DNA from 4 places in the Bacterioplanoides pacificum genome. Region 1 is predicted to be linked to each of the others. Evidence: predicted binding sites of a transcription regulator. Region 1 holds the regulator's gene; each other region holds the start of a gene.
What was found. Region 1 encodes sigma-54, which starts transcription at its own class of promoters, with help from an activator protein. Its sites were predicted from a motif close to TGGCACNNNNNTTGCTNT; they were not measured.
Positions count from the first base shown of each region.

Region 2: a site for sigma-54 is predicted at 1,751-1,768, ahead of ACFOMG_RS03225 (flagellar basal body rod protein FlgF). Genes of this name have one in related genera too.
Region 3: a site for sigma-54 is predicted at 1,745-1,762, ahead of ACFOMG_RS01695 (ammonium transporter). Genes of this name have one in related genera too.
Region 4: a site for sigma-54 is predicted at 2,106-2,123, ahead of flgB (flagellar basal body rod protein FlgB). Genes of this name have one in related genera too.

Region 1 is NZ_JBHRYB010000016.1:61,949-67,423, reverse strand. Features, by position in the region: gene lptB (LPS export ABC transporter ATP-binding protein) at 1-332, shown strand, start outside; gene ACFOMG_RS16230 (RNA polymerase factor sigma-54) at 477-2,066, shown strand; gene hpf (ribosome hibernation-promoting factor, HPF/YfiA family) at 2,112-2,414, shown strand; gene ptsN (PTS IIA-like nitrogen regulatory protein PtsN) at 2,438-2,890, shown strand; gene rapZ (RNase adapter RapZ) at 2,973-3,833, shown strand; gene ACFOMG_RS16210 (HPr family phosphocarrier protein) at 3,793-4,149, shown strand; gene mgtE (magnesium transporter) at 4,406-5,475, shown strand, end outside.
Region 2 is NZ_JBHRYB010000001.1:707,879-713,353, forward strand. Features, by position in the region: gene ACFOMG_RS03220 (flagellar hook-basal body complex protein) at 1-1,334, shown strand, start outside; gene ACFOMG_RS03225 (flagellar basal body rod protein FlgF) at 1,803-2,549, shown strand; gene flgG (flagellar basal-body rod protein FlgG) at 2,573-3,358, shown strand; gene ACFOMG_RS03235 (flagellar basal body L-ring protein FlgH) at 3,367-4,059, shown strand; gene ACFOMG_RS03240 (flagellar basal body P-ring protein FlgI) at 4,069-5,157, shown strand; gene ACFOMG_RS03245 (hypothetical protein) at 5,154-5,456, shown strand.
Region 3 is NZ_JBHRYB010000001.1:360,131-365,605, forward strand. Features, by position in the region: gene ppnN (nucleotide 5'-monophosphate nucleosidase PpnN) at 1-953, opposite strand, end outside; gene ACFOMG_RS01690 (CBS domain-containing protein) at 969-1,553, opposite strand; gene ACFOMG_RS01695 (ammonium transporter) at 1,895-3,127, shown strand; gene ACFOMG_RS01700 (hypothetical protein) at 3,145-3,789, shown strand; gene ACFOMG_RS01705 (hypothetical protein) at 3,797-4,561, opposite strand; gene purU (formyltetrahydrofolate deformylase) at 4,680-5,475, shown strand, end outside.
Region 4 is NZ_JBHRYB010000001.1:700,477-705,951, reverse strand. Features, by position in the region: gene ACFOMG_RS03220 (flagellar hook-basal body complex protein) at 1-381, opposite strand, end outside; gene ACFOMG_RS03215 (flagellar hook assembly protein FlgD) at 417-1,211, opposite strand; gene flgC (flagellar basal body rod protein FlgC) at 1,222-1,668, opposite strand; gene flgB (flagellar basal body rod protein FlgB) at 1,671-2,069, opposite strand; gene ACFOMG_RS03200 (CheR family methyltransferase) at 2,247-3,068, opposite strand; gene ACFOMG_RS03195 (chemotaxis protein CheV) at 3,084-4,010, opposite strand; gene flgA (flagellar basal body P-ring formation chaperone FlgA) at 4,098-4,853, shown strand; gene flgM (flagellar biosynthesis anti-sigma factor FlgM) at 4,917-5,249, shown strand; gene flgN (flagellar export chaperone FlgN) at 5,264-5,475, shown strand, end outside.

The DNA of each region.
Region 1 (5,475 bases):
ACAGCCTCGGCATGGCGTTATCCGGTGGAGAACGCCGGCGGGTCGAAATTGCCCGGGCGCTGGCTGCTGAACCGTCTTTTATTTTACTCGACGAACCTTTCGCCGGTGTTGACCCGATTTCTGTGTCTGACATCATGGACATCATTCGCCAGCTGCGGGATCGCGGTATTGGTGTATTAATTACCGACCACAACGTGCGGGAAACCCTGGCGATCTGCGAAAAAGCCTATATCGTCGGCGGTGGTCATATTATTGCTGAAGGCAACGCCGAAGAAGTCCTGGCCAACGAACAGGTGCGCAAAGTGTACCTGGGTGATGATTTCCGGTTGTGAGTAACAGCCCGGTTTGTTGCTCACAAGCAATATTTATGACATCTCGGTTAAAACAGGGATTCCAAGTGCACGGGCTTTGCCTATAATGCAAAGTATTGGTTGGCCACATACGAGGCCTGACATTCGCGTGACTATCGACACTTTATGAAAGCATCACTCCAGTTAAAGATGGGTCAGCAGCTGACCATGACACCACAGCTGCAACAAGCTATTCGTTTGTTACAGCTGTCGACACTGGATCTGCAACAGGAAATTCAGGAAGCGCTCGACTCCAACCCAATGCTCGAAAATGAAGAGCACGACAGCGACGACTACAGCGACGGCAATGATCAGGGCGAAGGCAACGACTACAGCAACGACCAGGACAGTCGCGCCTCTGACAACGACAGCAACGACCAGCACAACAGCGATAGCCTGAACGACTACAGCGCCAGTGCCGATAACAGCAGCACGGCTAACGACAGCGATTACGATGTTCAGGGCAGCGACAGCCAGGAGCTGGGGGATCACTTATCCAACCAGCAACTGCCCGATGACCTGCCGGTCGACAGCAACTGGGACGACACCTATCAGCCTACCGCCGGCGTGGCATCCAGCGCTGGTCCGGCTGACGACGACTTCGATTACGATTCCCGCCATGCCACCACCGATGATCTGCAGGATCATTTATTGTGGCAACTCAACCTGACACCGATGTCGGACACCGACCGTGAAATCGCGCTGATGTTTATCGACGGCGTCGACAGCGACGGTTATCTGCACACCAGCATCGAAGACGTACTGGAAAGCATCGATCCGGAACTGGATGTCGAAGAAGACGAAGTCAAAGTCGTCTTACGACGCCTGCAACAGTTTGATCCGGCCGGAGTGTTCTGCCGCGACCTGCGAGAATGCCTGTTATTGCAACTGGCCCAGCTGCCCGCTGAAACCCCGTGGCTGACAGAAGCCCAGCTGGTGATCAGCGACTATATCGATATGCTCGGCAGCAAAGATTATCCGACCCTGATGCGCAAAACCAAGCTGAAGGAAGACAGCCTGAAGTCGGTGATGCGACTGATTAAAGAACTCAATCCGAAACCCGGTGCCGGCATCTCTCCCGACCAGGCAGAGTACGTTGTGCCGGATGTGATTGTACGCAATATCCGCGATGAATGGCGGGTCGAACTCAACCCCGACATTGCCCCCCGCTTGCGGGTAAACGAAAGTTATGCGGCACTGGTAAAACGTTCGGATAACAGCCCCGACAACACCTTTATTAAAGATCACCTGCAGGAAGCACGCTGGTTTATCAAAAGCCTGCAAAGCCGTAACGATACCCTGCTGAAAGTGGCGACCAAAATTGTCGAATACCAGATCGAGTTTTTCGAAGAAGGCGAAGAAAAAATGAAGCCGCTGGTATTGCATGACATCGCCGAGGCGGTAGGCATGCACGAGTCCACCATTTCCCGGGTGACCACACAAAAATACATGCACACTCCACGTGGCATTTTTGAGCTGAAATATTTCTTCTCCAGCCACGTCAGCACAGATACCGGTGGCGAATGTTCGTCCACCGCGATCCGTGCCATGATCAAAAAACTGATCGCCGAAGAAAACCAGCGCAAGCCGTTAAGCGACAATAAAATTGCCGCCATGCTGGGTGACAAGGGGATCAAAGTCGCACGTCGTACGGTGGCAAAATATCGTGAAGCCATGCATATTCCACCATCCAACGAACGCAAGCAGCTGATCTGATCAGCCGTTGATACACCTCAGACAAAATTAAAGAAGGAGTCTGATATGCAAATTAATGTTAGTGGCCACCACGTGGAAATCACTGAAGCAATGCAAGCCCACGTGGAAGAAAAAATGGGCAAAATCACCCGTCACTTTGATAACGTGACCACTGCTCAGGTCACTCTGACCGTGGAAAAAGACGAACGTCACCACGCCGAAGCCACCATTCATGTCAGCGGTGCCGACCTGAACGCCAGCGCTGACAGCGACGACATGTACGCGGCCATTGATGCCATGATCGACAAGCTGGACCGCCAGGTGCTGAAGCACAAAGAAAAAATGGTTGCCCGCCAACACGGCCACTGATTATTACCCAAGAAGGTTGATCCATGACCATCGCCGATATTCTGAGCGCCGAGCGCACTGAAATTGATGTACCGATTTCCAGCAAGAAAAAACTGTTGGAATATCTCGGGCAGATTATTTCAGCGCAGCTGAAAGACAGCGCCGCTGACGATATTTTTGAGCGCCTGCTGGGCCGCGAGCGGCTCGGCAGTACAGGTATCGGTGAAGGTATTGCCATTCCGCACTGCCGTCTGCCCAACTGCGAACAGGCCTTTGGCGTGTTATTACGGCTGGAACAACCGATTGATTTTGACGCCATCGACCGCCAGCCGGTCGACCTGGTGTTTGCGTTGCTGGTACCGGAAGAAGCAACGGAAGAACATCTTCAGGTATTGTCGATGCTGGCCAGAAATTTCAATGAACCCGATTTCCGCCAGGCATTACGCAACGCTCCGGACGCCAGTCAGTTATTTAAGCGGGCATTGCTGGCCAGCTGACAAAAGTCATCGGCACGCCATAAACATCTGCTATAACTGACACACTCCCTAACACACCTGACGAAAAGTTAAGGACAAGCTTATGCGCCTTGTGGTTATCAGCGGACGCTCAGGATCGGGTAAATCCAGTGCTCTGCATGTATTGGAAGACCTGGGCTTTTATTGCATCGACAATCTGCCCATCGGCCTGCTCAACGATCTGGTACGTGAAACCCATCATGAAGAGCGGTTATCGAAAGTGGCCGTCAGTATCGATGCCCGCAACCTGGTCCACACCTTTGACCAGATCGATCATATTCTGCACAGCCTGCCACACGACGAATATCAGCTCGATATTATTTATCTCGATGCCGGTGATGACGTGTTATTGCAGCGCTTCAGTGCCACCCGCCGTAAGCACCCACTTACCAGCGGACAGTTATCGTTACCGGAAGCCATCGAAAAAGAACGCGAACTCCTCGATCCGATTGCCAACATCGCCGATCTGACGCTGGATACCACCAGCATGTCGGTTCATGAACTGCGTTCACTGATTAAAAAACGCGTCAGCGGTAATCAGGGGGCCGACATCGCCATCCTGTTTAAGTCGTTTGGCTTTAAATACGGTATTCCCAAAGATGCCGACTACGTGTTTGATGTGCGCAACCTGCCCAATCCATACTGGAACCCGGAACTGCGCCCTTACAATGGCCAGGACGAACCGATTCAGCAATTTCTTGGCGGTCGGCCGGAAGTCAAAAAGATGCAGGCCGACATCGCGACTTTTGTCGGCAACTGGCTACCGTCCTTTATCAGCGCCAACCGCAGTTACATCACCATAGCCATTGGCTGTACCGGCGGTCAGCACCGCTCAGTTTACCTGGCAGAGCAATTAACTGGACAGTTCAGCCAGCAGTTCGCTAATGTTCAGGTACGCCATCGCGAAATGGCAGTACATTATTAACCCGGACGCCGGAGCGCGCGACCAGGAACAGCAAGAGAGCACCGGAATGATCCGCCGCGAAATAACCATTATCAATAAACTCGGGCTGCATGCCCGGGCTGCCGCCAAGCTGGTTTCCACCGCTTCCGCCTACTCCTGCCAGGTGAAGGTGGGTTACAAAGACCGTATGGTGGATGGCAAAAGTATTATGGCGGTGATGATGCTGGCCGCCAGCAAAGGCACCGACATTGAATTGCACGCCGATGGTTCGGATGCTGAGGACGCTATCAACGCCCTCACCGATCTGATCAACCGTCGTTTTGATGAAGAAGAATAATTCCTCCTCGCCTTTCCCCCCTGGAATTCGGTCAGATGGTTTTTATCGCAGCAACAGGATGTTGCACCAGCCCGGTATCGGGGCGGCCAAAGACAAATATCTGACTGAAACCTCATAGAAAACAAACCACTGGCGACTTTTTTGCGAGTACTTTCATGGTCTGAAAGTCACAATCAGGCTAGAATTAAAAGCATTCGCTCCGGAGTTCAGCAGCAACTCATCAACGGATTCCCATTCACCCGCCCAGAGTTGAGTTATGCCGCAGCATACGGAAAAAGCAAAAGCAAAGTTACACAGCCTCACCGCCGCACTGGAAAGTGGTGCGCTGAGCAAAGTGCGCCGCATGCTCAACGCCATGGCCGCGGTGGATATCGCCCACCTGCTCGAAGCGTCCACCCCGAAAGTACGGAAAGTGCTGTGGGAGCTGGTCGATAAAGAGTCCGAAGGTGAGGTACTGCAACACCTGAGTGACGAGCTGCAGGGCCACTTCTTAAGCGACATGAGCGCCGAAGAAGTTGCCGACGTCACCGCCGACCTCGACACCGATGACGTGGCCGACATGCTGCAGCAGCTGCCGGAACGTGTCACTCAGGAAGTTCTGAGTTCGATGGACCGCCAGGATCGGGTACGCATCGAATCCATCCTGGAGTATCCGGAAGACTGCGCCGGCGGTCTGATGAACACCGATACCGTGACCATTCGTCCGGATATCACGCTGGAAGTCACCCTGCGTTACCTGCGGCGACATAAAACCCTGCCGGACATGACCGACAACCTGCTGGTTGTTAACCGTCAGAATGAATTTATTGGTGTGCTGCCGATCAATAAGCTGCTGGTCAGTGATCCGCAGCAAACCGTGCGTGAAGTGATGAACACCGACAGCAAAGTTATTCACGCCGACCTGCACGAAACCGAAGTCGCCAAACTGTTCGAACGCCACGACCTGGTATCCGCTCCGGTGGTGAACCTGGCCGGCGAACTGCTCGGCCGGATCACCATCGATGACGTGGTTGACGTGATCCGCGAAAATGCCGACCACTCGCTGATGAGCATGGCCGGTCTGGACGAAGAAGAAGACACCTTTGCACCGGCCATGAAAACCAGCCGCCGCCGGGCAGTCTGGCTCGGCATCAACCTGATTACCGCATTTATCGCCTCGGCGGTGATTGGCCTGTTCGACAAAACCATCGAACAAGTAGTCGCACTGGCGGTACTGATGCCCATCGTCGCCAGCATGGGAGGCATCGCCGGCAGCCAGGTATTAACCCTGGTGATCCGGGGCCAGGCGCTCGGCCACCTCAGCGGTGCCAACTTCCGCTGGTTATT
Region 2 (5,475 bases), on a different contig from region 1:
AAGCCAATGAAATTGTCTCGATATTTAATAAACAACCCGGGGTAACCACGTCGGCATTAACCACCATGACGATCCCGCTGTCGGGCTATAACTCGCCCGGCAATGATATGTCGCTGACACTGAATGGACAGGTGTTAACGGCAACCAGTATTCCGGATCTGGTGGAAGAAATTAATTCGTATCGCAGCACTACATTACCGGGCTTTAATGCCACCACCAATGATGCCGGCGACCTGATTATCACCAACGAAATCGGTCGTGATATTAAGCTGGAAATGTCCAGCAGTGAAGTCACCGACTCGATTGTGATTCAGGGGGAAGCGAATACCGGGCCGGTTGTTCTGGGTGGTAATCCGCAGGCAGACAGCGCAGCCGCAGTGGGTGGGGTCATTACCTTTACCCTGAACGAAGGTTATAGCATGAGCCAGCCGGATCCGATGGTGTCAGGTATTTTTGGCGCTTTAACCGAAGATGAGTTCACCCCTTATACTTTAAATGCGTTTGATCCGACCGATCAGGATACCTACAACCATGCGACCTCGACCAAAATATACGACAGTCTGGGTAATCCGCATGAAATGACACAGTTTTTTGTTAAGGAACCGCTGGATCCCGATCGTCCGAATGAGCAGAACCTGTGGGTGATGTACGTGCAGATTGATGGTTACGATGTCGGGGATCCGGACGCCTCGTTGCCTTTCCCGCAAAACCTCGAGCCAACCCGTTACCGCCACGAGCTGTTCTTTAATCAGGACGGTACTCTGGATACCGAAGCGACCGGGGAAATGTACATTACCAACTGGGATCCTCGTGATGCCGATGGTGCCTTAACCGGGGCGTTGGGGTCGACCAATGTGCTGGAAGGTGGTTTGCCGCTGAGTGATCCGCCAAGCAATTCTAACTTTCAGATTGATCTGACCGGTTCTACTCAGCACGGTGGTGCATTTGCGGTCAATGAGGTGAATCAGAACGGTTATTCCACCGGTCGCTTAACCGGGCTGGAAATTGATACCGAAGGGGTCATGTTTGCCCGCTTTACCAATGGCCAGGCACAGGTGTTGGGTCAGGTCGCTTTGGGTAACTTCCGTAATCCGGAAGGGCTGACACCACTGGGTGATACTGGCTGGGCAGAGTCGTTTGAATCGGGAGTGCCGACCATTGGTTCACCGCGTACGGCTTCGTTTGGTCAGATCCGTTCATCGGCACTGGAGGATTCGAATGTGAATCTGTCGGAGGAGCTGGTGGGGTTAATCATTGCTCAGCGGAACTTCCAGGCCAGCTCAAAAACCATTGAGACGGTGGATCAGGTGACGCAGACCATTCTGCAAATCTGATCGCTGAAAACTATCTGCGTTGCTACTACGGCGTTAAAAACAGGCTCAAAATGCTCATTTATGATTTATAAACTCTGCTTTTTCGCCTGTTTTTGCCTTGTATTAGCTGCCTCGAAAAACGTTTTCAAAACTTGATGCAAGGCTGCTATTAAAAATTCTCGTGTTTAATACGATTAGTGAGGGTTGGAGCGTAGCGGTACTTTTAAAACAGCCGTTGGAACGGCGGCTCGTCACCCGAGCCAGGGATGGCGATTGTGACGAGTGTGACTAAAAGTACTGCTATGTTCTGACCTGATTGACGGGGATAGGGGCAGCGGCAAGTCCCTTCCGTTATCTTGACGGAAAGCTTGCCGCTTTTACCGTCAAAATTCCCTTTAAAACAGTTAAATCACTGAAAACTATCAAATTTTTGTCTTTGGCACGACTACTGCAATAACTCTGGAAAGTCAGAATTTTTCAGAGGTCGTTATGGATCGTGCGTTATACATCGCCATGTCGGGTGCCAAACAAAACACCTTAGGGCAAAGCGCTCATGCGAATAACCTCGCCAATGTGAATACCACCGGTTTCCGCTCGGATTACACCCAGAGCCGGGCGATGGGGGTGTTTGGTGAACATTTCCCGACCCGGGCTTATGCCATGACCGAACGTCCGGCCAGCGATTTTCGCCAGGGGCCGTTAATCGAAACCGGCCGCCGTATGGACGTCACGATTGAAGGTGCCGGCTGGTTTGCAGTGGTCGGGCCGAATGGCGAAGAAGCTTACACCCGGGCCGGTGATCTGAGTGTGGATCCAGCCGGACGGTTATTAAATGGCAATGGTCTGCAGCTGATCGGTGACGGAGGTCCGGTGGTATTGCCGGAATTCGAAAAAATTGAAGTCAGTCGTGCCGGTATCGTCAGTGTCCAGCCATTAGGCGAAGCGCCGGCGGCGGTTGCCGAGCCGGTGCAGCTGAAACTGGTTAACCCGGATGCAGCACAGCTGGAAAAAGGCGAAGACGGTTTGTTCCGTTTCCGTGATCCGGCGATTCAGGAGGCCGCGGCCGATCCGAATATCACTCTGGTGAACGGCTTTATCGAAGGCAGTAATGTCAATGCCGTAAAAGAATTAACTGATCTGATTGCGCTGAATCGTCAGTACGAAATGCAGGTCAAAATGATGAAAAAAGCGGACGAAAATTCGTCCTCTGCCACACAGATTCTGGCAGCGCAATAACCCTGAACCAAGAGGAAATTAGTATGTTACCAGCACTTTGGGTAAGCAAAACCGGCCTTGAAGCTCAGGACCTGGCGTTATCAACGGTATCGAATAACCTGGCCAACGTGGCGACCACCGGCTTTAAAAAAGACCGTCCGGTATTTGAAGATCTGTTGTATCAGATTCAGCGTCAGCCCGGCGCTAATTCATCGGCAGACAGCCGTTTACCGTCTGGTCTGCAGTTAGGTACCGGGGTACGAACTGCGGGCACGCAAAAAATCTTTACTACAGGCTCTCTGGAATTAACCGATCAGCCATTGGATATGGCAGTTAATGGCCGCGGCTTTTTTCAGATCACCCTGCCGGATGGCAATATTGCTTACACCCGCGATGGCACCTTTCATATTAACAACGAAGGGGTGGTGGTGAATGTTAATGGTTACCCACTGGAGCCGCAGATTACCGTACCGGAACAGGCGAATAAATTAACCGTCAGCAAGGACGGCATCGTGCAGGTCACGATTACCGGCGACCCGAACCCTCAACAGTTAGGGCAGATCGAAACGGTCGACTTTATTAACCCGGCTGGCCTGGAAGCGACCGGTGGTAACCTGTTCCGTGAAACCGCGTCCAGCGGTGCTCCTCAGGCCGGTATTCCCGGTGAAGCCGGATTTGGCAATATTGAGCAGGGAGCACTGGAAAAGTCCAATGTTGAAGTGGTGGAAGAGCTGGTCAAAATGATTACCGTGCAGCGTTCTTATGAAATGAATTCCAAAGTCGTTTCGGCGGCGGATGGTATGCTGCAGTTTCTGACTCAGAACGTATAGGTGATGTTATGGTGCGTTTACTGATGTTACGAATGATGGCCTTTTCCGGCGTGTTATTAAGCGCCTGCACATCGGTGCCGTTCGAAGCCGATGTCTATCCGAATGATCCGGCCTACGCACCGGTTTCGGCACAAAGCCTGACGCCGCCACCGAATGTCAGTGGCTCATTATTTAACAGCGGTTACCGCAGCGGTTTGTATACCGATCAGCAGGCACGCCGGGTCGGCGACATCATCACGGTGATTTTTAACGAGCAATACCGCTCGCGCAAATCGGCTGAAACCTCCACTGAAAAAGATTCCAGTGCCGCCATCACCCCGAACGCGATTGCCGGTATGGTACCGGGCTGGCGTAATATTGGCCTGGATACCGATTACGACAGCGCGAAAGATTTTTCCGGTAAAGGGGAGGCTGACCGCTCCAACAGTTTAACCGGCCAGATCAGTGTGTCAGTGGCGGATATTCTGCCCAATGGCATCTTAAAAATCCGCGGTGAAAAATGGCTGACTCTGAGTGAAGGCGACGAATATATCCGTATTACCGGCATGATCCGGCCGCAGGATATTACCCCGGATAATACCGTGGCATCGAGTAAAGTCGCCGATGCGCGTATTTCTTTTGGTGGTCGTGGTGCGCTGGATAATTCAACCAAACAAGGGTTGGGCGATCGTTTGTTAAATTCTCCGTGGTGGCCTTTCTGAGGTAAAACTATGAAACTTTTTATCGCTGTTTTTCTGCTGTTTTTTTCCTCATTGACGCTGGCCGAACGCATTAAGGACATCACCAGTATTTCCGGCGTGCGCAGTAACCAGTTAATTGGTTATGGCCTGGTGGTTGGCCTGGATGGTACGGGTGACAAAGCGCCGTTCACCACCCAGACGTTCCGTAACATGATGACCGAGTTTGGCATCAGCCTGCCACCTGGTGTGGATCCGAAGTTGCGCAATGTTGCAGCGGTTACCGTGACCGCAGAATTGCCGCCGTTTTCCAAACCCGGGCAACGTATTGATGTTACCGTGTCGTCGTTGGGAAATGCCAAAAGCCTGCGTGGCGGATCGTTAATTTTTACCCCGTTAAAAGGTGCCGATGGCAATATTTATGCGGTGGGCCAGGGTAATTTAGTGGTCGGTGGTTTTGGTGCTGAGGGTAACGACGGCTCCAGTATCACAGTGAACGTGCCCAGTGTGGGCCGTATTCCCAATGGTGCTACCGTAGAGCGTGCGGTGCCGTCCAACTTCGCCCGGGGGGACAGCCTGATTTTTAACCTCGACCGGCCGGATTTTTCCACCGCCAGAGCGATGGTGGAAAAAATTAATGATTTATTAGGTCCCGGCACCGCCGAAGCCATTGATGCAACTTCGATACGTGTCAGTGCGCCGCGGGATACCACCCAGCGAGTCAGTTATTTGTCGGTGATTGAAAATCTGCAGATCGAAACTGGCAAAGAACGGGCCAAAATTATTATTAATTCACGTACCGGCACCATAGTCATGGGGCAGAATGTGATGATTGAACCGGTGGCGGTGACTCATGGTAATCTGGTGGTGACCATCACGGAAGATTTTAATGTGGAACAACCCAATCCGCTGGCGGAAGGCGAAACGGTGGTGGTGCCACAAACCGAAATCAATATTGATGATGGCGGTGATAACCGCATGTTTAAATTTGCCCCGGGTGTGTCACTCGACAGTATCGTTAAGGCGGTCAACGAAGTCGGAGCGGCGCCGGGTGATTTAATGGCGATTCTGGAAGCAATGAAGCAGGCCGGAGCGTTAAAAGCGGAGTTGATTGTGATATGAACGCAGAAAAATTCTCCCGTATTAAAAACCAGTCGCTGGAGATTCAGTCACTGATCCGCCAGGGAGTGCGGCAAGGGGTCAGTGAACTGATTGATGAACGCAACCAGCTGTTGCAGCAGTGGTTTGCCGAAATGAATGAACTGATTAATCTGACCAACGAACAGCAGCTGTTTCTTGAAACCTTACTCCGGGATGAGCAGCTGTTATTAAACGAGCTGGAACAGGAGCAGGCTGACATCGGCAAACAAGCCCGTGGCCGGCGCCAGCTGAATCAATATACCCGCATTGCCGATCAATAATCCTTTCTCTGCCGGCCTT
Region 3 (5,475 bases), on a different contig from region 1:
ATAATCAGCTGATAACGTTGCTGCGCCTGAGGACCAAGGGTGTCGCCAATGAAGCGGTCGATATCGCGCAGGTAGGGTTCTGCTTCGGCAGGGCCGGTAATTACAATCGGGAAGGGAATATTCTGATTAGCCGGGTGAGACAACACACCTAATAAATACAGAATTTCTTCCGCGGTACCAGGGCCACCAGGGAAAATCACAATGCCATGGGCCAGGCGAATAAAAGCCTCCAGCCGTTTTTCAATATCCGGCAGGATCACCAGCTCGTTAACGATTGGATTAGGCGCTTCGGTAGCGATGATGCCGGGTTCGGTAATGCCGATGTAACGGCCATCGCAGATATGTTGTTTGGCGTGGCCAATGGTGGCGCCTTTCATCGGTCCTTTCATTGCCCCCGGACCACAGCCGGTACCAACATCCAGGCCACGTAAGCCGAGCTGGTAGCCTACGTCTTTGGTGTACTGGTATTCATGCCGTGGTATAGAGTGGCCGCCCCAGCAAATAACCAGGTCGGATTCGCGGTCGGGCTTCAGTACATCGGCATTGCGTAATAAGTGAAAAATAGCATTGCTGATGTCTTCGCTGTTTTCCAGATCAAAGCGGTGAGCAGCAATGATGGAATCCTGTGCGTATAACACGTCTCTCAGGACGGCAAATAACTGTTCTCTGACACCACGAATAATCTGCTCGTCAACAAACGCACTGGCCGGAGGTGCGGTTAGTTTTAAAACGATACCGCGTTCTTCCTGGGCGACTTCGATATTAAAGTCACGGAATTCATTTTCAAGGTCGAGGTAGTTATCATTCTGGCTGCCTGCACTTAATACTGCATAACAGCAGCGACGCAATAACTCATGGGTTGGCCCGGAAAAATCTTTTAATTGTTGAATTTCGTAGCGTGACAATACCCGAAGATGGGTTTTGGGATGAATAACTTCTACTTTTTTCTGCATAAACAATCCTTCGAATCAGGCCCAGAGTTCCATCGGGCCATAGTGACTGATCACTCGTAAAATATCGGTGCGGGTAATCATGCCGGATAGAATATTGTCGTCGTTAATAACCGGCAGTGCACCAATCTGGTATTCCAGCATTGTACGTGCACACTGGCGTATATCGGCCTGCTCCAGAATACACAGTACCGGATGGCTGGCAAAATCGAGCACCGGTTGTTGCCAGTTAATGCTGGCGGTTAACGCTTGTTGCAATAAATCACGATCGGAAAGCAGGGCGTAAACCGATAAGTCTTCGGCAACCACCGGAATATGATGGTAGCCGGTTTGCTGCATCAGTTCCCAGGCTTGCAACACTGATGCATCACTATGAATATAGCGCACCGGGCGATGCATAATATCACTGACATAGGCAACCGCCTGGGGTTGATGCTCCGCATGCTGCTGGTTGTCATACGCCGACTGACTGCGTGTATAAGCGTCGGCTGCATTCGCAACCGGTGAGATGGCCTGGCTGGGTTGGGTCGGATTGATGCGGGTTTTCTCTGGCCGGACCGGAGTTTCGACACGTCTGCCCATGTCAAACACAATCAGCGACATAACGCACTCCCTGAAAAATGTGCATGTGTTCAAAACTATAACACTAATAAAAAACGGCTGTATCCGTCTGGCTGCATTTTAGTGCCGGGTCGTGCGGCATCTTTGGGCGAAGGAGCTTTTTTGGTGCAGTTCCTGTCAGGCACATTAAAACAACTCCCGGAGTATGGCCTGAATCTGTCGTTAGTATCATTTGGCATATGGCTTGCTGTTGTTTCAGCCACACGATGCAATCACAGGCAGGGCAGAATATGGCGAAGTGGATTCATAGGTTTTTAACAGCTGGAAGTGTACTGCTCGGTACGCTGATACCTTTACCTGCGATGGCTGCAGATCCGGCGCTTATGCAGGTGCTTGAACTGAATCTTAATACGCTCTGGGTCGCGCTGGCTGCGGCGCTGGTGTTTTTTATGCAAGCCGGCTTTGCATTATTAGAAAGCGGTATGTCCCGGGCTAAAAATGCCGTTAATGTGATGATGAAAAATTACATGGATGTATGCCTTGGCAGTTTAATTTATTGGTTGCTGGGTTACGGCATTATGTTTGGTGAAAATTTATCCGGCTTTATTGGCCTGAGCCATTTTGCTTTAACGGATGTGGCCGCCTGGGATTATTCGCTGCTGTTATTCCAGATGATGTTTGCGGCAACAGCGGTAACTATTTGCAGTGGCGCTATGGCTGAGCGCACTAAATACGATGCTTATTTGTTAGCAGCCTGTGGTATCACTGCTTTTATTTATCCGGTGTTTGGCAGCTGGGCCTGGGGAGGTCTTTACGGGGGCCATGGCTGGTTAGCTGAGCTTGGATTTATTGATTTTGCCGGATCGACGGTGGTGCATTCTGTTGGTGCCTGGTGTGCGCTGGCCGGGGTTATTATTCTTGGTCCCCGTACCGGGCGTTTTTCCCGGGAAGATGGCAGTGCACGGGAAATTCCCGGGCATAACTTATCTCTGGTGGCATTGGGTGGTTTTATTTTATGGCTCGGCTGGTTTGGTTTTAACGGCGGCAGTACGCTGGCGGCCAGTGCCGATATCGGCCTGATTCTGCTGAATACTCAGCTGGCCGCGGCAGCGGGTGCTGTGGGAGCCTTGCTGTTCTGTCGTGCAACACGTCAACCGGTGTTATTAACCTCAACGATTAACGGCAGTCTGGCTGGTCTGGTGGGCGTCACCGCAGGCTGCGCCACAATGACCCCGGAATTTGCTGCTTTAACGGGTTTGATTGCGGGCGCGATTGCGGTTTATGGCAGCCGCTGGTTACAGCGCCGCAGACTGGATGATGTGGTTGGTGCTATTCCGGTTCATGGTTTTGCCGGAGCCTGGGGAACATTGGCTGCGGGCGTTTTTGTGCGGGATGATTTGTTCAACTGGGGACAGCTGACGGTTCAGATGGTGGGTGTGTTATCCGCTTTTTTATGGGCTTTCCCTACGGCATTGTTGTTATTTTTCCTGATTGACCGGCTGCTGGGATTGCGTGCTTCAACGCAACACGAACAGCAGGGGCTGGATTATACCGAACATGATGAAGTGGGTTATCCGGAGTTTCATCAGCACGTAACGTTTCATAAAGAATCCTGATACAAGCGAGATAAGTTATGACTGTCGAACGTAAACGCCGGGCCGTTTATACCGTGTTATCGGATGTCGCAGAAGGAGCTGAGCTGTGGCAGGCGATGTGGTGCTGGCAGGACAGGTATGCCCAGAAATCTCAGTTTGAACTGAATGGTTTTTTATCCGACTGTCAGCACCTGCCGGCAATTGCCCGCGACCGGTCGGGGTTATACCGCCGGCTGATCAGCAGCATGATGTTGGCAGAAAGCTCGCTCAAACCCGATCCGTTCGATGAGATGCAGGCCTTTGCCGAAAAAACCTTACCACCAGTACAATCGCCTACCGCTGCTGCCGGGGATGACTGGTCGTTGGTTGTGTCGCACACACTTACCGGAATTTTTGGTGCGTTGCGCAGTGATACCGCCAGTGCGGTGGGACGTTATGCGATGGAACAGGCTAACCGGCACCGGTTACAGCCTGAACTGAATTATGCGTTTACGTTATGGCTTGGCAACCGGCAACCTCTGGAGCTGGCCGGGGTTGCTTTGGCTCCCATCCGTCAGTTGCTGAATTATATCTACATCGCGCTGTGCGAAACCCTTGGGCCGGTGGAGGCTGACAGGGTTTTATCAGCCGCTGTTGGTGCTGTGCCTGCCGAGGGATCGCTGGATGCCAGACGTCTGTTGTAGTGCCGGATCAGCTGGCCAGCTGATCCAGCCGGCTGAGGATGTTGTCGGTGTAGCGCATGACCAGATACGGCACCATTCGCGCCTGTTGATTCCGTGCTGAGCGGGCAATAAATAACCACTGGCTGCGCACCTTATTCAGTTGCTGACGGGCTTGTGCTGAGGCGCTGGCTTCAGGATAGGCCTGCAGTCCTTGCTCGAAGGTTTGCAGCAGTTGTGGTAAGTCGGGGCCATCAACACTTAATGGTGCGCCCATTGAGGAGGCTGCACGTTCGATATAACGTTCCACCACCTGCAGTAATACGCGTTGTTGCTGACGTGACCAGTTGCGGGAAGCACTGATAGTCAGGCCTTCCTGTTGCTGTAATAATTGTCCCAGCTTATCCAGTTCGGTCACCATATCGTTGGCGGCGTTACGCATCAGGGTAACGACCTGCAGTTCGGGGAAGGCATTTTCCTGGATTTCCTGCAGGTTGACGTGCAAATGTTGGTTGAAGCGTTGCCAGTGCTGGGCAATATTGTGTGATTGTGTCAGGTAGCGGGCACTCAGTTGCTGCTGAATTGCCTGGTGTTGCTGTTCGCTCTGGCGGACACCCTGTTGCAGCGTCATTACCAGCTCGCCGTTACCTTCATCGGCCTGTACGTGATAATACTTCAGCAACAAAAGCCTGACCGATGTGCCAAGCTGGAAAACATCATTTTCCAGGCTGAGCGTATCTGCCTGGCTTGGCAGACAAATAAAGCACATGAGAAAAATTGACCGAAGGGTTACCATAAGCGCCCCCTGAAAGTGTTTTAGTTATTATTCTTACTGCGTATATCAGCTAACCATCAAAGCAGCTATTCTGCAACCCGGGTGTGTTATACACGCAGTTGTCATTATTTGGATCGATATGGAACGAGTATACCGTTTAACCATTTCCTGCCCTGACCGGGTGGGCATTGTCGCAAAAGTTGGCCAGTTTTTTTCCGCTCATGGTGGCTGGATCGTGGAAGCAAACCACTATTCGGATCCGGTTAGCGGGCGCTTTTTTATGCGCCACTGTATTCGCGCAGATTCTTTACCCTTTGGTCTGGAACAGCTGAAAACCGAGTTTGCAGCGATTGCTGATGAATTCGATATGGACTGGCAGGTGAATGATTCGGCGGCGCCGAAAAAAGTCATTCTGATGGCCAGCAAAGAAAGCCACTGCCTGGTTGACTTGTTACACCGCTGGCACAGTAAAGAATTACACTGTGATATACCTTGTGTGATCTCGAATCATGATGATCTGCGTTCTCTGGTGGAGTGGCATGGCATTCCGTTTTTCCATGTACCGGTGGATAAAAGCAATAAAGCGGAGCACTTTGCCCGGGTAAATGCCATCGTTGAAGAACATAATGCCGACACCATTGTGTTAGCGCGTTATATGCAGATTATTCCGCCGGAACTGTGTGAGCGTTATCAGGGACAGCTGATTAATATTCATCACAGTTTCCTGCCGTCGTTTGTTGGCGCCAAACCGTATCATCAGGCCGCTGAGCGTGGGGTGAAGCTGATTGGTGCCACTTGTCATTACGTGACTCAGGAGCTGGATGCCGGACCCATTATCGACCAGGATGTGATTCGTATCAGCCACACCAATACGGTGGAAGATATGGTGCGTCTGGGTAAAGACGTTGAAAAAATGGTGCTGGCGCGCGGGGTGC
Region 4 (5,475 bases), on a different contig from region 1:
GGCTTCATATCCCTGTAGCCGGGAACCGTTATTAGCGACCACATAACCGTCTTTATCCAGCGAGAAAATTCCCGAGCGGGTGTAAGACACCGAACCACGATCGTTCAGTACAAAAAAGCCGTTGCCATCAATCGCCATATCCAGCGAGTTTTGAGTGCCGCTGATATTGCCCTGACTGAATTGCTGACGCACGTTATCAACCGTGACCCCACTGCCCACCGGCTGTACCCCGGTACCTAATAAAGTGGTGGTATAAACGTCTGAAAATTCAGCGCGCGAATGTTTAAAGCCCGTGGTGCTGGCGTTAGCGATGTTATTACCACGCACTTCCAGGTCGGTCGAGGCAGCACGAATTCCACTTAAACCAATATTAAATGCCATGTTTTATCTCCTGCCGGATTTTTCGTCTGCCTGAGTTACGAACTCAGAACCTGTTTAATCTGATCCATTCCCGCTTTCTGACCACCGGTCAGATTCAGCGTTACCTGGCCACCCGCTCCCATGGTGACGCTATCAACCCGGGAGCTCATTTCCATATTCAGCTGTTCCGATTTACCGGAAATCGTCGCGCTGACTTCAAACTTATATTCACCCGGTGAGTAGGGCAGCATGATCTTGTTACCTTCGTCATCGGTCACGAACTCACCGTCTTCATCTTTCAGATACTCCTGGCGATTCAGCTTGCTGGCGTCAAACTGCACCACTTCACCATCCACCATCAGATTCAGACCGTCCCAGCGCACCGACATCGGGCCTTCGCCACGATTGCCCAGCGAAAACTGCTCCAGCAACTGACCGTTAGCATCTTCAATGTGCAACTGGATATTACTGGCACTGCCCGGTACTTCGGCATAACCGCTTACGATGCCGTTCTGCAGCAACAGGCCGGTGTCATTACCTTCGACAATGACGTTTTGGCCAACCATGCTGGAAGCTTGCAGTGCGGAGGCGGAATTAAAACGAGAGGTGAGATTCTCAGCGGTGTCATTCAGCTGGCCGATACCTTCAACCGTCGAAAACTGTGCTAACTGAGCCACAAACGCCTGGTTATCGGTAGGTTTTAACGGATTCTGATTTTTCAGCTGGGCAACCATCAATTCCAGAAACGCGTCCTTACCCAGCTCGTTATCACCGGTTTTGGTATTCTCTTTGTTCTGATTCTGATATTGCTCCAGAACTTTTGAGGTATCACCAACATTGGAAACAGCCATCGTCAGCTCCTTATTGTCCCAGAGTTAAAGTACGTTGCAGCATTTGCTTCGCCGTTTTCAGCACCTCAACATTGGTCTGATAACTGCGCGAAGACGACATCATATCGGTCATTTCTTCGACGATATTAACGTTGGGGTAATACACATAACCGTCTTCATTGGCCATTGGATGATCCGGCTGAAAGCGCGGCTTTAACGGTGCGTCTTTTTCGACAATACCTCTGACCTCAACACCCACACCGGTCTGACCGCTGAGCTGCTGAAATTCACCGTCTTTATTAACTGCCATAAACTCTTTTTGCATAACCGCAAACCAGGGCTTACGGGCGCGGTAAGTTTCCTCAACCGAACTGGACGCACTCTCAGCATTGGCAATGTTACTGGCGGTGGTGTTCAGGCGAATCGACTGAGCATTCATGCCGGAGCCGGCGATATCAAATACGTTAGTCAGTGACATAATTATTCTCCCCGCACAGCGTTGCGCAGACCTTTGAATTTGCTGCTGAGAAATTCAAAAGTGGTGTTGTAATCCATACTGTTTTTTGCGAACTGGGCTTTTTCGATCTGACTGTCGACCGTATTACCATCGATCGATGGCTGAGTCGGATTACGGTACAACAGTTGCTGCTCAGCCTGACTACGACCTGCCAGGTGGCCGGTATGTGTCCGCTCGACGGCAACGCTTTGCCGCGCTTCGACTTCGCCGGCCAGCACCTCCCGGAAATTAATATCCCGTGATTTAAACCCCGGGGTGTCGGCATTGGCCAGATTATTGGCCAGGATCTCAGCACGCGCGGCCCGTAGTTGCAGGGCTGAAGCATGCAGTCCTAATGCGTTATCGAAGTTGATAGATGCCATATCGTTGCCATTGCCGTTGTTGTTCGTATAAAACTAACAGCAAAGTGAATGCCAACTTTATTTTTACTTGTTCTTCAGTGACTTACAGAAATATAGTGCCAGAGTTCAGCGGCAATAGCGGACAAAAAATTGCCGCTGCGGCAAGCAGCGGCAAATGCCATCCGAGTATCGGAAAGGTTATTTTGCGCGGTAGATAATACCCGGATGACATTGCACCATCTCGTAGTAATCCTGCAGATTATTCATCGCCTCAGATGCCCCCAACATCAGGTAACCACCCGGGTTCAGACTGGCATGCATGCGTTTGAGAATATCGGTCTTTAAATCAGCGGAAAAATAGATCAGTACATTACGGCAAAAGATAATGTCGAACTTCCCCAACAGGCTATAACTCTGCTGCAGATTCTGAGCACGAAAATCGACCCGGCTTTTCACCTGGCTGTTAATTGCCCAGCTTTCGTCCGGCAGCTGACTGAAATAACTTTTCAGGTACTGATCACTCATACCCCGGCGAATCGCCAGTTGCTGGTAACGTCCTTCCTTAGCTGCCGCCAGGGCACTGGCCGAAATATCGGTTGCCACAATACGCTCACCCGCCACCAGTACTCCGGGATTTTTGCGTTTATATTCTTCAATTTCGATACTGAGAGAATACGGTTCCTGACCGGTAGAACAGGCTGCCGACCAGATTTTGACCGGCCTCCGGGTTTTGGCCATTTCCGGCAACAACTTCTCCCGGAAAATCCGGTAAGGGTGATCATCGCGGAACCACAGAGTTTCGTTGGTGGTCATGGCGTCAACCACCGCTTCCTGTAACGAGCGGTTAGTCGTCATCACTTTCAGCAGCTCAGCAACCGAAGTCAGCGATTCCCGTTCCAGCAGTCGCCGTAAGCGACTGGTGACCAGATATTCTTTACCTTCGCCCAGCATAATGCCACTGGAGGTCTCCAGCATCTGGCGAAAACGGTTGTACTCATCCGGTGAAATTGTCAGCGTCATGTCCGCGCTTAACTCCTAACTGTTACCATCAATTTGCTGGGCAACCTGTTCCGCCAGCACATCCGGATCAAATTTAGCAATAAAGTTGTCCGCACCCACTTTTTCCACCATGGCTTTGTTAAATACACCACTCAGGGATGAGTGCAGTACCACATGAAAACCCTGCATACGCGAATCTGCCCGGATCTGAGCCGTCAGGGTATAACCATCCATTTCCGGCATTTCGATATCGGAAATCAGCATCAGGTAACGTTCCTGCAGCTTTTCACCGCTTTCAACCACTTCAACCAGATGCTCCCAGGCTTCACGACCATCGTTCAGTGCCACCACTTCAACACCCACGTGCTCCAGGCAGCGGGTAATTTGTTTACGCGCAATTTTTGAGTCGTCGACAATCAGTACCCGCTTGCTCTGAGCCACCTGATGGACCTGCTCAGACACCACACCTTCGCTGATTTCTTCACTGATTGGTGCCACTTCGGCGAGGATTTTTTCCACGTCGATAATTTCCACCAGCTGTTTATCGACTTCGGTTACCGCCGTCAGGTAATGATCGCGCCCGGTACCCTTGGGTGGCGGATGAATATCACCCCAGTTCATATTGACGATGCGCTCCACCCCGGCTACCAGAAACCCCTGGGTTTTGCCGTTGTATTCAGTGATGATGACAAACGTATCTTCCAGCGTCGGTAACGGTGCATTACCGGTTGCCAGACTCAGATCCATAATCGGCAGTGTGCCGGAACGAATATGAGCGATACCACGCACCACCGGATGGCTGCCCGGCAAAATGGTCAGATCCGGGCACTGCAACACCTCCCGCACTTTAAACACATTAATACCGTAGACCTGAGCACTGTTCACCCGGAACAACAACAACTCGAGCCGGTTTTCCCCGACCAGCTGAGTCCTCTGGTTGACCGTGTCTAACACACCCGCCATATAACACTCCTGGGTTATCGCCTATCCGGCATGACACTTGCTCAGTCCGTTATAACAACTGCAAAGTGACAAAAAGCCGCCGGATTTATGACAGTTAATATTCACAATAAAAAAAGCATAGTAGAGAACCGCCAACTTGTTCGGTTATTTATTGCTTTTTTGCTGCTCAGCCTGGTGTCAGTAAGCCGGGCAGACGGCTGGCGGACACAAATTGAGCAGGATCTGTTAATGCGCTGGCACAAGCTAAGCCAGGGGCACAATTCAGCAGCCACTGCGGGCAATAAACCGGACAACAACAGTGCTGTCAGCTTTATTGGCATCGGCGATGACTACCAGCTGCCAGAGTGCCGTCATACACCACAAATACGGCTGGTTAAAGTGCTGCAACCCGGCCGTAACGGTGTTGAAATCAGCTGTGGCACGCCCTACTGGAAGCAACATATGGCGATCCAGTTGCAGGTATACCGTCAAGTCGTGGTACTCAGTCAGCTGGTGCGCCGTGACGATCTGCTGAGCTCACAGCATTTACATCAAAGCCGTCAGGATATCGGCAGCTTAAGCAAAGGTTTTTATCAGTCCCCGGATCAGGTCATCGGCCTGCAGGTAAAACGTGCGCTGCGCCCGGGCACGATACTCAGCCCTGACATGCTGGAACTGCCAGAGCTGGTCAGGCGTGGTCAGTTTGTTGCCATCCGCATCGAACGGCCCGGCATCCAGGTAGAAATGGAAGGTACCGCGATGGGCTCCGGTCATCAGGGAGAGCGTATTCGGGTACGCAACAACCAGTCAGGCAAAATCATCAGTGCCACCATCGTGGCGCGCGGTTTAGTACAGGTCGAATAATTTTTCAAAAAAAGCCTAAAGTTCTTATTTCAGGCGCCGATAACACCTATGCAGGAGTGTATAATGGCTATCAAGCTCGGAGATTTAGTTATGAACATCAACAAGTTTACCGGGGGTCTCGACAATCACGCGAGAACCCGTAATGAACCCGCCAAGGCCCCGGCAACACCACAAAGCCAGGCTGCGGAGAAAGACAGTGGCGCCTTTACCGACCAGGTAAAGCTGAGCGCCAGCAGTAAAAGCATCCAGCAGATTGAGGCTGAAGTTCGCAACCTGCCGGAAGTGGATGACAGCACCGTGGAGCGGATTCGCAGTCAGATTGAAAATGGCGAATACAAGGTCGACTACCAAAAACTGGCAGGGAAAATGCTTGATTTCGAGGAGCGTTTAAACTGACCCTGTGAGGGCTTATGCCTGCCAACTCCGAACTGTTTGCCCAACTCCTGAACACCGAGCTGCAGCACGCTGAACATCTCCATCAGCTGTTGCAGCAAGAGCTGCAAGCCCTGCAACAACAACAGCTGGAGCCGCTTGCCAACCTGCAACAACCCAAATCAGCAGCACTGCAAACCCTGCAGCAACACGCCAGTCAGCGTCTTGACTGGATGACGGACCAACAGCT